One region of the Pseudoalteromonas sp. NZS11 genome, then DNA from elsewhere that is predicted to be linked to it. Evidence: predicted binding sites of a transcription regulator. Region 1 holds the regulator's gene; each other region holds the start of a gene.
The links. The regulator sigma-54, encoded in region 1, starts transcription at its own class of promoters, with help from an activator protein. The targets are predictions, from matches to a motif close to GTTGGCACGNNNNTNGNNT.

Region 1 (4,136 bases):
TGAGCCTGAAGTTATTGCCAAGCCTGATTACATAGCCATTGAACTCAAACAAACAGCCTATGACGAACAAGGTAAAATTAGCCACAAAGTAACTGCGGCTAAAATGGAGCTATATCAACAATTAGGTTTTACGTTTTTTGAAAAACCTATTTTTACTTTATATAACGAAAAGCAAACGTGGCAAATAAATGCAGACGAAGCAACATTATACGAAGACAAACAATTAATTTTAGAAGGCAATGTGGTTGCCAAAAACTTAACCGATAACGCCATGATAGACAAAATCAATGCTGATAATATTCAGGTAGATATAAAACTATTAACAATGCGTTCGGAGCAACCCGTTATCATCACCGGACCCAATTTAAAAATCACTGGTAAAGGCCTAGAAGCCGACTTAAAAACCGAAGTGATAAAACTAATTAACCATACGCGAACCATATATTATGACCAATAAAATATTAAAATCACTTATTATTCCTACACTTATACTAGCGTTTAATAGTAGTGCTGCAGAGCAAAACACGCAACCGACTGCAAATCAAATTTCAATAAGCGCCGATAAGCAAGAAGGTCAATTAAAAGCTAATGTCGGGATTTTTGAGAAAAACGTTGAAATTATTCATGGTAACCGCCGTATCACAGCCGACCGCTTAGAAGTACATAAACGCGATGAACTTGGTGATAATAAACAATTATTAATTGCTACAGGTAGCCCTGCGCACTTTGAAGAAAAGCAATCAGATGGCACGACTATGAGCGCCAGTGCTGACGAAGTACGTTATGATGTATCTAAGCGTTTTTTAACGCTTGTTGGTAATGCACAAGTATCGCAAGCGGGACAAAAAATAAATGCTAAAAGCATTACCTACGATATAGAGCAGCAGCTAATCAGTGCCGAAAAAGATGAAAACTCAACTGACCGCGTTCACACAATTTTAGTACCAATCGAGACTAAAAAAAGTAAAAAAAGCGACAAAGGTCAACCATGAGCACATTAAAAGCAGAGCTATTAGCAAAGAGCTATAAAGGCCGTGAAGTTGTAAAAAACGTCGGTCTTGAAGTCAAAGCTGGCAGTATTGTTGGCTTACTTGGCCCTAACGGCGCAGGTAAAACTACCACGTTTTATATGATAGTAGGACTTGTACCTAGCGACAAAGGTAAAATATCGATAGACGATAACGATATTACTCTTTTACCTATGCATAGTCGTGCTAGATTAGGCATTGGCTACTTACCGCAAGAGTCTTCAATATTCAGAAAGCTGACTGTTTATCAAAACTTAATGGCCATTTTAGAAACGCGCAAAGAGTTAAATAAACAAGCTAGAGAAGACACTCTCGATAAATTATTAGATGAATTTAGCATACAACACATTCGTGATAGCCAAGGTATGGCATTGTCGGGTGGCGAACGTCGTCGTGTTGAAATAGCACGTGCGCTGGCAGCAGATCCTAAATTTATATTACTGGATGAACCATTTGCAGGTGTTGACCCGATTTCGGTATTAGATATAAAGAAAATAATAGAACATCTTAAAAATCGTGGGATTGGTGTATTAATTACCGATCATAACGTAAGAGAAACCCTTGATGTTTGTGAAAAAGCCTACATTGTTTCTCATGGGGAGCTGATTGCATCAGGTACTCCAGAACACGTATTAAATGATAAAACAGTACGCGATGTTTACTTAGGCGAGCAATTTAGGCTGTAACATTTACGCCATGTCTTTAAGCATCTGCTAGTATTAATTATAACAACATAAAAGGATTGTTAGAGATACATGAGGCAATCACTACAGCTGCGCATGGGCCAGCAACTTACAATGACTCCACAGTTGCAACAAGCTATTCGTTTGTTGCAACTCAGTACATTGGATCTCCAGCAAGAAATACAAGAAGCTCTCGACAGCAACCCGCTATTAGAGGTTGAAGAAGCAGACTATTCCGAAGACGCTGCAGGTAAAAACGAGCAAAAAGCAGATACAGATGACATAACTGTTAGCGCATCTGCCGATGATGCTCCAAGCGAATATGAACAAGATAGTGGTGAAGCACTTGCAAAAGACACGCTAAGTGACGACATGGCTATGGATGTTAGTTGGGATGAGTACATGAGTGCCGCCCCAGCAGCATCATCGGGTCCGATGCCTGAAGACGAATCAATATACCAAGGTGCCTCTACTGAAACGCTCCATGAGTATTTAATGTGGCAGTTACAACTAACGCCATTTAGCCCTACAGACGAAGCTATTGCTATTGCTATTGTAGAAGCCGTCGATGATTCAGGTATTTTAACACTAAGCTGCGAAGAGATTTTAGAAAGCTTTAATCAAGAAAACGAAGATGATAACGAAGTCGAACTTGATGAAATTGAAGCTGTATTAAAACGCATCCAACTGTTTGATCCTGTTGGTATTGCTGCACGTAGTTTACAAGAGTGTTTGTGTATTCAGCTTAACCAGTTTGATAAAGAAACACCTTACATTAATGAAACAAAAATGATTTTAACCGAGCATATTGATTTATTAGCTGCTCGTGACTATCGTACATTAATGAAGAAAACTAAGCTCAAAGAAGAAGAGCTTAAAGAAGTAATGACATTAATACATACTCTTAGCCCTAAACCTGCAGATACTATTGTAAGAGAAGAATCTGAGTATGTTATTCCTGATGTGTCAGTTAAAAAAATTAAAGGCCGCTGGGTTGTTGAGTTAAACCCAGATAGCATGCCTAAAATTCGTGTTAATAGCCAATACGCGGCAATGTCTCGCACTGTAAAATCCAGTGGTGACAGCCAGTTTATTCGCTCGCATTTACAAGAAGCTAAATGGTTTATTAAAAGCTTAGAAAGTAGAAACGACACGCTATTAAAAGTAACAAATTGTATTGTTAAGCAACAACAAGGCTTTTTTGAACACGGTCCTGAAGCCATGAAACCAATGGTTTTAAATGATGTTGCTGAAATGGTAGAAATGCACGAATCAACAATTTCGCGCGTAACAACCCAAAAGTATATGCACACACCCCGTGGTATATTTGAGCTTAAATATTTTTTCTCAAGCCATGTAAGCACCGAAAACGGTGGTGAATGTTCATCTACAGCAATCCGTGCGCTTATCCGAAAATTAATCGCAGCAGAAAACTCAGCAAAACCATTGAGTGATAGCAAAATAGCGGATATATTGGCTGAGCAAGGAATTAAAGTAGCGAGACGTACAATCGCAAAATACCGCGAATCTCTGGCTATTCCACCGTCAAATCAACGTAAAAGTTTGATTTAAGACGCAAAAAAAGAGGGTAATGCTTATGCAACTAAACTTAACTGGTCGTCACGTAGAATTAACCGATTCACTAAGAGACTATATTAATACCAAATTTGCGAAGCTAGAAAGACACTCTGATCATATTAATAATGTTCATGTCATTCTCGATGTAGAAAAATTAAATCAAAAAGCAGAAGCCACCATACACGTAAGCGGTGCTGAATTATTTGCCTCTACAGAACATCAAGATATGTATGCCGCCATTGACTCGTTGATCGACAAGCTCGATCGACAAGTAATTAAACACAAAGAGAAGCTTGCTCGACACTAATATGATGAAATTAAGCTCACTTATATGCCAGGACTGCAGCAAAGCTGCGGTCCTTTTTAATAGCAAAAAAAGAATTTTAGAGTTCATTAGCGAACTTGCTCACGACAAACTTCCGTATTTACCGCAACAAGATATTCTTAATGCTTTAATGAGCAGAGAAAAATTGGGTAGTACAGGTATAGGGCGTGGCATTGCCATTCCTCATGGAAGAATGAGCGGTGCAGAAGAGCCTTTGGCTTTAGTACTCGTTAGCGAAACTCCAATAAATTTTGATGCAATCGATAATCGCCCTGTTGATATTTTCGTCGCACTCATCGTACCAGATGGCGATAACCAGCAGCACTTAAAGACTCTAGCAACCATTGCTGATAAACTAAACAACAAAGATTTTTGTAAACAGTTACGCAGTGCAAAATCAGATGCTGAGCTTTACCAAGTTATTGTCAATCAATCATAGTTTTATAAAGGGTGTTAAATGGAGTTAATTATCATAAGCGGCCGTTCTGGTTCTGGAAAGTCGGTTGCTTTACGCGTTGTAGA
Region 2 (4,136 bases), on a different contig from region 1:
AGTTAAAGCGAGTAAGCGCATTGGAATATACTCAATAATAAACAAGAGAGTTTTAAGCGGTTTTAAAAAGTAGCTATTTGGGGATATATCACTACGCCAGGCTTGTTGTATTAAAGTAAGCAATCGATAGGCGAGGGCAGCAATAGGGCCAAAGGCTAAAAATATAAATATAACTACGAAATAGTATCGAGCAGTGCGCAGTATTAAGCTTTCAATTAATGCTTTAATAATACCAGGAGATGAAAGCCTATTAACTTCACGGGCAAGCAGTGGTTTTAGTAATTCGCGTGCTGTCGATTTTTGATTTTGTTTAGTTAGCTTTGCAATGCGAAGTGCTTTTTTATCAATACTCTTACTTTCTAAGCATAAGTATAAAATAAGACCTGCGAGTAATTCAGGGTAAAAAGCAAACTCGAGTAGTAGCACTACAATAATGAGAATGACACTTAAAATGAGCGTGCTTGCGAGTATAGCTGCCAAATATTGATAGCTTTTAGGTTCTTTGCTTTTGTATATGCGCTTGCCAATAGCACTAAAAACAGCATTTAACGCTGTATTAGGATGATACCAGCTAATAAGGGGAATAAAGCGCTCAGCAAGGAGCGCTAGTATGAAGGCAATAAAGTCCAAGTGGTTTTGAACAATATTGCTAAGCATTTACAGAGACACTGCAGTTAGCTTTTCTAAAAGTGCGACAACCATTTTAGATGAGTTGATTGATGCTGTTTCTAGGTATTCTTCAAACGATTGTGGTGACTCTTTACCTGCTATATCAGACATTGAGCGAATTACAACAAATGGTGTGTTAAGCGTAAAACACGTTTGTGCAATTGAAGCGCCTTCCATTTCAACGGCAAGCATTGTAGGAAAATCACTGCGTGCTTTATCGATACGCACAGGGTCACACATAAATGTGTCACCAGTACAAATTAAGCCAACAAGTGTTTTAACATCACTGATTTGTTCGATTGTTTGTTGTGCTGCTTCAACTAATTTAGGGTGAGCTGCAAAGCCTGCTGGCATTTGTGGTACTTGGCCAATTTGGTAGCCAAAAGCAGTAACATCTACATCGTGATGACGTACTTCTGACGAAATTACTACGTCGCCAACACTTAGAGAAGGATCGAATCCACCGGCAGAGCCTGTGTTAATTACGCAATCAGGTTTGAAGTTATCAATCAGTAAGGTAGTTGCAATTGTTGATGCTACTTTACCAATACCAGATTGTACAAGTGTTACTGTGTTACCAGCCAATTCACCAGTATAAAAAGTGAAACCTGCTTTAGTTAAAATTTGTGGGTTTTGCATCGCTTCACGTAAAATTTTAACTTCTGGCTCCATTGCGCCAATAATACCAACATTCATAATGTTTAATTCCTGAGTTTGAATCACTTGATTATACGTGAAGTTAGCAATAAAAAACAAAAAAGCGAGCTTGTTTATGAGCTCGCTTTAAATACTTTTTAGGAGAGTATTTAATTTGGTTTTTAAATTTCAGCTAAAGCAGTTGTTTGTGCTTTGGCTTGAGAAGGTGAAAGTACCGCTGGCTTATGTGAGCGATTACGAACAGGGCGCTGCGTTTGTGTTGCTGCAGGCTTACCAAGTTTAAACATAATTGCATCGCGTACTTCTGATGGACGGTAGCCCGATTTAACTTTCATACGAATATGTGGAATGCCCGCAGACTCTAGTGCACCGTTTACAAACCAGTCACGTTGAGCTTTGTGGCCATCTTTATTGGCATTGTTAACTAGGTCAACGGCCGCAACAATAGTTAGTTTTTCTTTATCGATTAATACAAAGTCGAGTTGCTTATTTTTAGCTTTAGCTAAAGCAGCACGTTTAGATTTAATAGAAAGACCTTGCTTACAGTCAATAACGTCAATTAGCTTAACGCGACTAACAATTTTATATTGATCGCCTACAGCACGCTCGAGAAGATTTAAAAAAGCGCCTTCAACCTGCGTAAAAACAGTTTGCTTGCGGGTAAAAGGATACGGGTTTCCGCCATCGTCATTAAATTTTGACGCAACAACAGAAGCCCCGACAACTAATACTAGAATTAATAATAAAGCGAATTCCATACGGTAACTCCATAACAACAAATTGACACTGCTCAAATAAAGCAATTTACGTGCCTAAAAAGTATGAGTTATAAAATAATTACCAACTGTTTGTAAAAGCTAAAACGATGTAGCTATTAAGCTTTGTATCCACCTTCAATACCTTTAACCGCAATAGCTACAGCATCGTGTGCATGGAGTGATTCATAGTGGTTTATTTGTAGCCAGTAATCGCTGTAATTATCTGTTTCTAATAAAGCTTTAATTTTACGCGCTGCATCTTCACAAAACATAAGATTTTGACCATTTAAACGGGCAAATTCTTGCTCGTCTTCGCGTTTTACTGCCGCTTGTACAGGCGTTTTAAGTTCAGCTTCGAGGGTGTTTATTAGAGTCACTACGTCAAATTGTTGAATATTGCTATCAAGCTTTACTTTTACGTTGGCAATAGAGCGCTGCGAGTGAGGTGTAGCAACTATGCCTTGTGTAGTGCCTAGCCATTCGTGCACATCTTTTTGGCTTAAGGTTTCTTGGTTAAACTTTTCGTTAAACGCGTTTTGTATAAGCTGGCGCGCAAGTGCTGCAGAACAAGGGCATGTTGAAGAATAGGTAACATCTACGGTTAGCTCGTAGCTAATAATGTTATTTTCAATTGTACTGGTAAGTACAACTGGGTAGCTTTTCCAGCCTGCTTTACCACTTAATAGTGATTTACGGCGTAGCGGTAATTCAAATTTAAATTCAATTTGTGCTTTATCGCTCAGCCCTTCGTGGCTAGTTATAAAGGTATCGAGTGCTTGCGCTATTGTTTGCGGATTGACTTGCTGCTCAGTCGAAAGCAGGTCAAGTGCTAAAAATAGACGTGACATATGAATGCCTTTGGCATCTTCTTTATGCAAATTTACAAATGCACGAGCTTTGGCATTTACTGTAACTGGAGATAAGTCTCGTGACTCAAAAATAAATGGCAGTTCGATTTCGCCCATGCCAACCCAGTCTAATTTACCTGTTTGTAAAGCGGGTGCAGTGTCTGCTATATCTGGCATATTGGTTTGCATGTGCGCTACTCGTATTTTGGAGATAATAAAGCGGGGCATTTTACACTAAATAATTTATTGCTGAAATGATGAGTTTAAGAGATGAGCAAAATCAAACATGAAAAATTCTGTTTTTATCGCACAACATGGGTAGTGGTAGGAGAAAAATGCTAAAATCTGGGAAAATGGTATGTTTATACATGCGCATTGCCTTCTTTATATTTAAGCACACAGCTAAGAGATAAAATTACGTATGACCGATTATTCTTTGAGCCCTTGGGCTCGGGTACTTTCCAGCTCAATAACGCGATTTGGTGAATTTAAAACCGCAGCTATTTGTTACACTTTATTTTTAACTGTATCTCTTATTTTATCGAGCATGTTTTATTATGTTGCGATAGGCGAATTACACCTTGTTGATATTTTGGCTGTGGTATTTTTTACGGCTGTAGTTTCTCCTTTAATTATAAGTGTATTACTTAATTCAATTCGTCAATTAGATGCCTCGTATGCTTATTTAGATAGCGCAACCAAGCAGGAGAAGCTCTTAAACCAAACCCTAAAAGACAACATTAGTCGTTTAAATATTGAAATTGATGAGCGTAAAATGGCATTTCATGCCAAGCATCGCGCTATTGAAGAGCTGCGCCGAGAAATTGCTGAGCGTAAAAAAACACAACAAGAACTTGCCCAACAAAGTATGTTGCAACGCTCAATCGTTGATTCATCTCCCGATCTATTTTATTACCGCGATAACAACGGTGTATTTGCCGGCTGTAATAAAATGTTTGAAGAGGTAATGGGAAAATCAAGTAGTGAGTTAATAGGAAAAACGGTTGAGCAGATATTCCCGAGTCATTTTTTAGCTGAAGTTTTGGCAACCGATAAAGAAGTAGAGCAAAGCCATAAAGCACTAACTATAGATGTAGGCTATGAAGTAAATGGTGAAACACGTTGGTTTGAGCTGCGTAAATTACCTTTTATAAATGATGACGGTGACTACATTGGTTTACTGGGCTTTGGTCGTGATATCACT
Region 3 (4,136 bases), on a different contig from region 1:
TGCTCCCGAAGCACTGGTCACTAAGTATATTCGCCGTCTAATTGACTACCCTGGTGCTCTGCAAGTATTGCAGTTTGCTGATGGCATGCTCTCGTTAGTAGCCGTAAAAGCTTACTATGGGGGTTTATTAGTAGGTTATGCGTTATCTGCACTTAAAGAACATATTCCTAATGTAGAAACTCGTGTTGCCGCTATTTATCGTCAAGGTAAAGCAATCAAACCATTGGGTACCACCGTTATTGAAGCCGATGACGAAGTATTCTTTATTGCCGCTACAAAACATATACGCGCAGTAATGAACGAGCTACAAAAACTTGAGCGTTCGTACAAAAAAATTATGATAGCTGGTGGCGGTAACATTGGGGCAGGCCTTGCCCGCTCACTTGAAAAAAACCACACCGTTAAACTAATTGAACGCAGTAAAGAACGTGCCGAGCAACTCTCAGAAATGCTCGATAACACGGTCGTTTTTTGTGGTGACGCATCTGATCAAGAACTGCTCTCAGAAGAGCATATTGAACAAGTCGATGTATTTATTGCCGTAACCAACGACGATGAAGCAAACATTATGTCGGCCATGCTTGCAAAACGTATGGGCGCACAAAAAACCATGGTACTTATTCAACGTGGAGCTTACGTTGATTTGGTACAAGGCGGCGAAATAGATATTGCCATATCGCCACAACAAGCAACTATATCAGCGTTATTAACGCACGTACGCCGTGGTGATATTGTTAACGTGTATTCACTGCGTAAAGGCGCAGCAGAAGCCATTGAAGCGGTTGCTCATGGTGATGAAAACACATCTAAAGTGGTTGGTCGTGCGATTGCCGACATAAAACTTCCTGCAGGTACAACCATTGGGGCAATAGTACGTAATGACGATGTGTTGATAGCTCACGATGATACAATTATTATGTCGGGCGATCATGTCATCATGTTTTTAATCGACAAAAAACACATTACCGTTGTAGAAAAACTATTCCAAGTAAGTGCTATATTCCTTTAACTAGTTACTCTAATTAGTTAATTTAATACACAAAAAAGCCGCTGACTAAGGCGGCTTTAATGGAGTATGCTTAAATATTGATTACTGTACTTTTGAAAACTCTTCTTTAGAGATTTCACCATTACCATCAGTATCCAAATCATCAAAAATCTTTACAAGCTGAGGGTTAACCTTTGCTTCTTCCATTGTAATAGCACCGTTACCGTCTGCATCAAAAGAGGCAAAATCTACTGCGGCATATGCTGCTGATGAAGATGCTAAAACGATAACTGCAAGTGTTGTATTTAATGTTTTCATAATAATATTCCTAGTAATATGGGAAGTCCTTTTCAAAGATCCCTGACTGTGAAAAATGTTTAATCTGAAAAGATTAATTAGTAATTAGCGAATTCTTCTTTAGAAAGCTCGCCGCTACCGTCGGTATCTAGCTCAATAAATTCAGCCATTAAATCAGTATCGACTGCCGCTTCGCTTGGGCTAATTGTGCCGCTACCATCGATATCAAGGCTGTCAAAGTCTGATGCTGCAAATGCAGCGGAAGAAGATGCTAGTACTATAAGTGCTAATGCTTTATTTAAATGTTTCATAACTTAATCCTTCAATGTTCTATCAAAAAAATTGCTTCGTTTAACTTAAAACGTAATTTTTCACTTCCTTGTTATCCTCTTTCGTAAGCTCCCTTGCCTACTTAGGTGTCTTTGGCAACTCAGGATAAATACTTTTTAATTAAGCTTCTGAAAATTCTTCTTTTGATAACTCACCATTTTGGTCAGTATCAAGCTCAGAAAACATGCTCATTAGCTTTGCATCTACTGATGCTTCTGCTTGGCTAATTGTGCCACTGCCGTCTACATCCAGTGTGTCAAAATCTGTTGCAGCAAAAGCGGCTGAAGAAGATGCAATAGCGATAAGTGCTAAAGTTTTATTAATGCTTTTCATAATATGTATCCTTCAAATTTATGTGTGTGCGATTAAGTATTTCACTTTGAATCACGATTTCGTTCAGTACACTTAGACTATTACAACTTAGATGCCAACATTTAAAAGCTATTAATTTTCAATAAGTTAAATATAAAACGTACAACAAGAAGGCGTTTTTAAAATAGTTATTGTTGCCCTTTAGCAACACGTTTTAAAGAGATGACATTAAAGTCATTAAAAACATATAGTTATGTTTATATAAAAAGATACATTTTTAAATGTACGGTTTTAAAGGAGGGATTTTAAAGAATAATTGAGATAAATTTTAACGAGGAAGCTTTAATAACAAAAAATAAGCTGTAAAAAATAATACGTAATCAGTTGTTTTATTTAAATAATAATTTTAATTATGAAAGAGAAAAAAACATTTTATAAATACTGACGTAAAATGCCTTTTTGTTGCAAATAAGCGAAAACCTATTTATTCAACGCTAGGCTCAAGCGCAGAAGGGTCTATAAAATGCTCTTTCATGAAGGCTTTCATTTCATCCTCGCTTGCTAGTAGCTTAATTCCACAGTGCACACCGGCAGCATGCTCTTTAACACTGCAAATTTCACCTTCAAAATCTTTATCACTGCTATTAAGTACGACAGTGCATTGCATATCTTTAATACTTTCAACTTGCTGATCGTCTCTAATATCAAACATTACACCAGTGAGTGAAATGTCTTTAATAAGGCCTTCAAGTACCCTATCGTCACTTAGCTTTAGCTTTGCAGGTAATAAGGTAGGTATGCGTGTTTGTGAGCGTAGCGCAAATAACTGCACTTGCTTTGGAAAGTTTATAAACACGAGTTTAGCGGGATGAGAGGCTACCGACATAATTTGCTGGCGAAACGCAATAACTTGCCCGCCACTGCCTTCAATAAGCGCTCTTACAACAACCATTACGCCATCACGTAAATAGTCACTCGCCACAGGTAAACGCTTTGCATTGGGATAATTTAAAATAATAAACTGTTTATCGAGTAAACCAACTAATTCAGTTTTAACACGCTTACTGCTTGTAGGTGTTAATATTTCTAGGTCGACTAAGCTGCCTACACTTATATGCTTTAGCTTTTCTAAATTTGTTGGCATATCCCTTTCCCAATAGTTCGTAATTTAAAACTTAAGCCGCTCGTTTATCCACGCCAAAATGTAGGCGTAAATAGTACTAGTAACGTAAATATTTCTAGCCGACCAAACACCATTGCAATGGTCAGTAACCATTTAGCACCATCGGTTATAGCGCCATAATGCGACGCTACATCCCCCAGACCTGGACCTAAGTTATTTAAACAAGCCGCAGTGGCTGAGAACGCAGTTATGTTATCCATACCCGTGCCCATAAGCGCTAACATAATAATAATAAACACCAACGCATATGCAGAGAAAAATCCCCACACGGCTTCTACTACTTTGTCTGGCAACGCCTTTCGACCCAGCTTGATTGAATATATAGCCCGTGGGTGCACCAAACGATTAAGCTCACGCACACCCTGCAAGTAAAGTAAGAACACGCGCACTACTTTCATACCACCACCAGTAGAGCCTGCACAGCCACCAATAAAGCTCGAAAATATAAGTAAAATAGGTAAAAACAAAGGCCATGTTGAAAAGTTATCAGTAGCAAAGCCTGCTGTTGTACTCATAGAAACAGCCTGAAATAACGCCTGATCGAGGGTTTCATCGCCATTAGCAAATATTTCATTAGAGGAAAGTACGGTAAAACAAATAACCACCAGCGCTAATTGAATACACAAAAACACCTTAAACTCAGGGTCTCGAATATAAACTTGTATGTTACGACTGGCCACTGCGGCGTAATGCAGGGAGAAGTTAACAGCGGCAATAATTAAAAAGAACACACAAATAAAGTTAATTACAGGGCTGTCAAAGTGCCCCATAGAAGCATCGTAAGTAGAAAAACCACCTATCGCGACCGTTGAGAATGCATGACATATCGCATCAAACCACTCCATCCCGGCTGCCCAATAAGCCAGCATACAAGCAATAGTCAGTGACACATAAATATACCAAAGGTGCTTTGCTGTATCGGCAATTCGCGGGGTCATTTTGGAATCTTTTACAGGCCCAGGTATTTCAGCGCGATATAACTGCATACCACCAACACCTAGCATGGGGAGTATAGCAACAGCGAGT

Region 2: a site for sigma-54 is predicted at 2,124-2,142, ahead of I6E82_RS12750 (DUF2726 domain-containing protein). Genes of this name have one in related genera too.
Region 3: a site for sigma-54 is predicted at 2,029-2,047, ahead of I6E82_RS19080 (EF-hand domain-containing protein). Genes of this name have one in related genera too.

What each region holds. Positions count from the first base shown of each region.
Region 1 covers NZ_JADYWP010000001.1:290,458-294,593, reverse strand. The annotation lists gene lptC (LPS export ABC transporter periplasmic protein LptC) at 1-457, shown strand, start outside; gene lptA (lipopolysaccharide transport periplasmic protein LptA) at 447-992, shown strand; gene lptB (LPS export ABC transporter ATP-binding protein) at 989-1,714, shown strand; gene I6E82_RS01250 (RNA polymerase factor sigma-54) at 1,784-3,283, shown strand; gene hpf (ribosome hibernation promoting factor) at 3,309-3,596, shown strand; gene ptsN (PTS IIA-like nitrogen regulatory protein PtsN) at 3,601-4,053, shown strand; gene rapZ (RNase adapter RapZ) at 4,072-4,136, shown strand, end outside.
Region 2 covers NZ_JADYWP010000005.1:154,169-158,304, reverse strand. The annotation lists gene I6E82_RS12760 (cobalamin biosynthesis protein CobD/CbiB) at 1-657, opposite strand, end outside; gene mtnN (5'-methylthioadenosine/S-adenosylhomocysteine nucleosidase) at 658-1,365, opposite strand; gene I6E82_RS12750 (DUF2726 domain-containing protein) at 1,488-2,084, opposite strand; gene folE2 (GTP cyclohydrolase FolE2) at 2,201-3,121, opposite strand; gene arcB (aerobic respiration two-component sensor histidine kinase ArcB) at 3,354-4,136, shown strand, end outside.
Region 3 covers NZ_JADYWP010000015.1:10,757-14,892, forward strand. The annotation lists gene trkA (Trk system potassium transporter TrkA) at 1-1,009, shown strand, start outside; gene I6E82_RS19070 (EF-hand domain-containing protein) at 1,091-1,306, opposite strand; gene I6E82_RS19075 (calmodulin) at 1,384-1,596, opposite strand; gene I6E82_RS19080 (EF-hand domain-containing protein) at 1,736-1,948, opposite strand; gene I6E82_RS19085 (flagellar brake domain-containing protein) at 2,412-3,071, opposite strand; gene I6E82_RS19090 (TrkH family potassium uptake protein) at 3,116-4,136, opposite strand, start outside.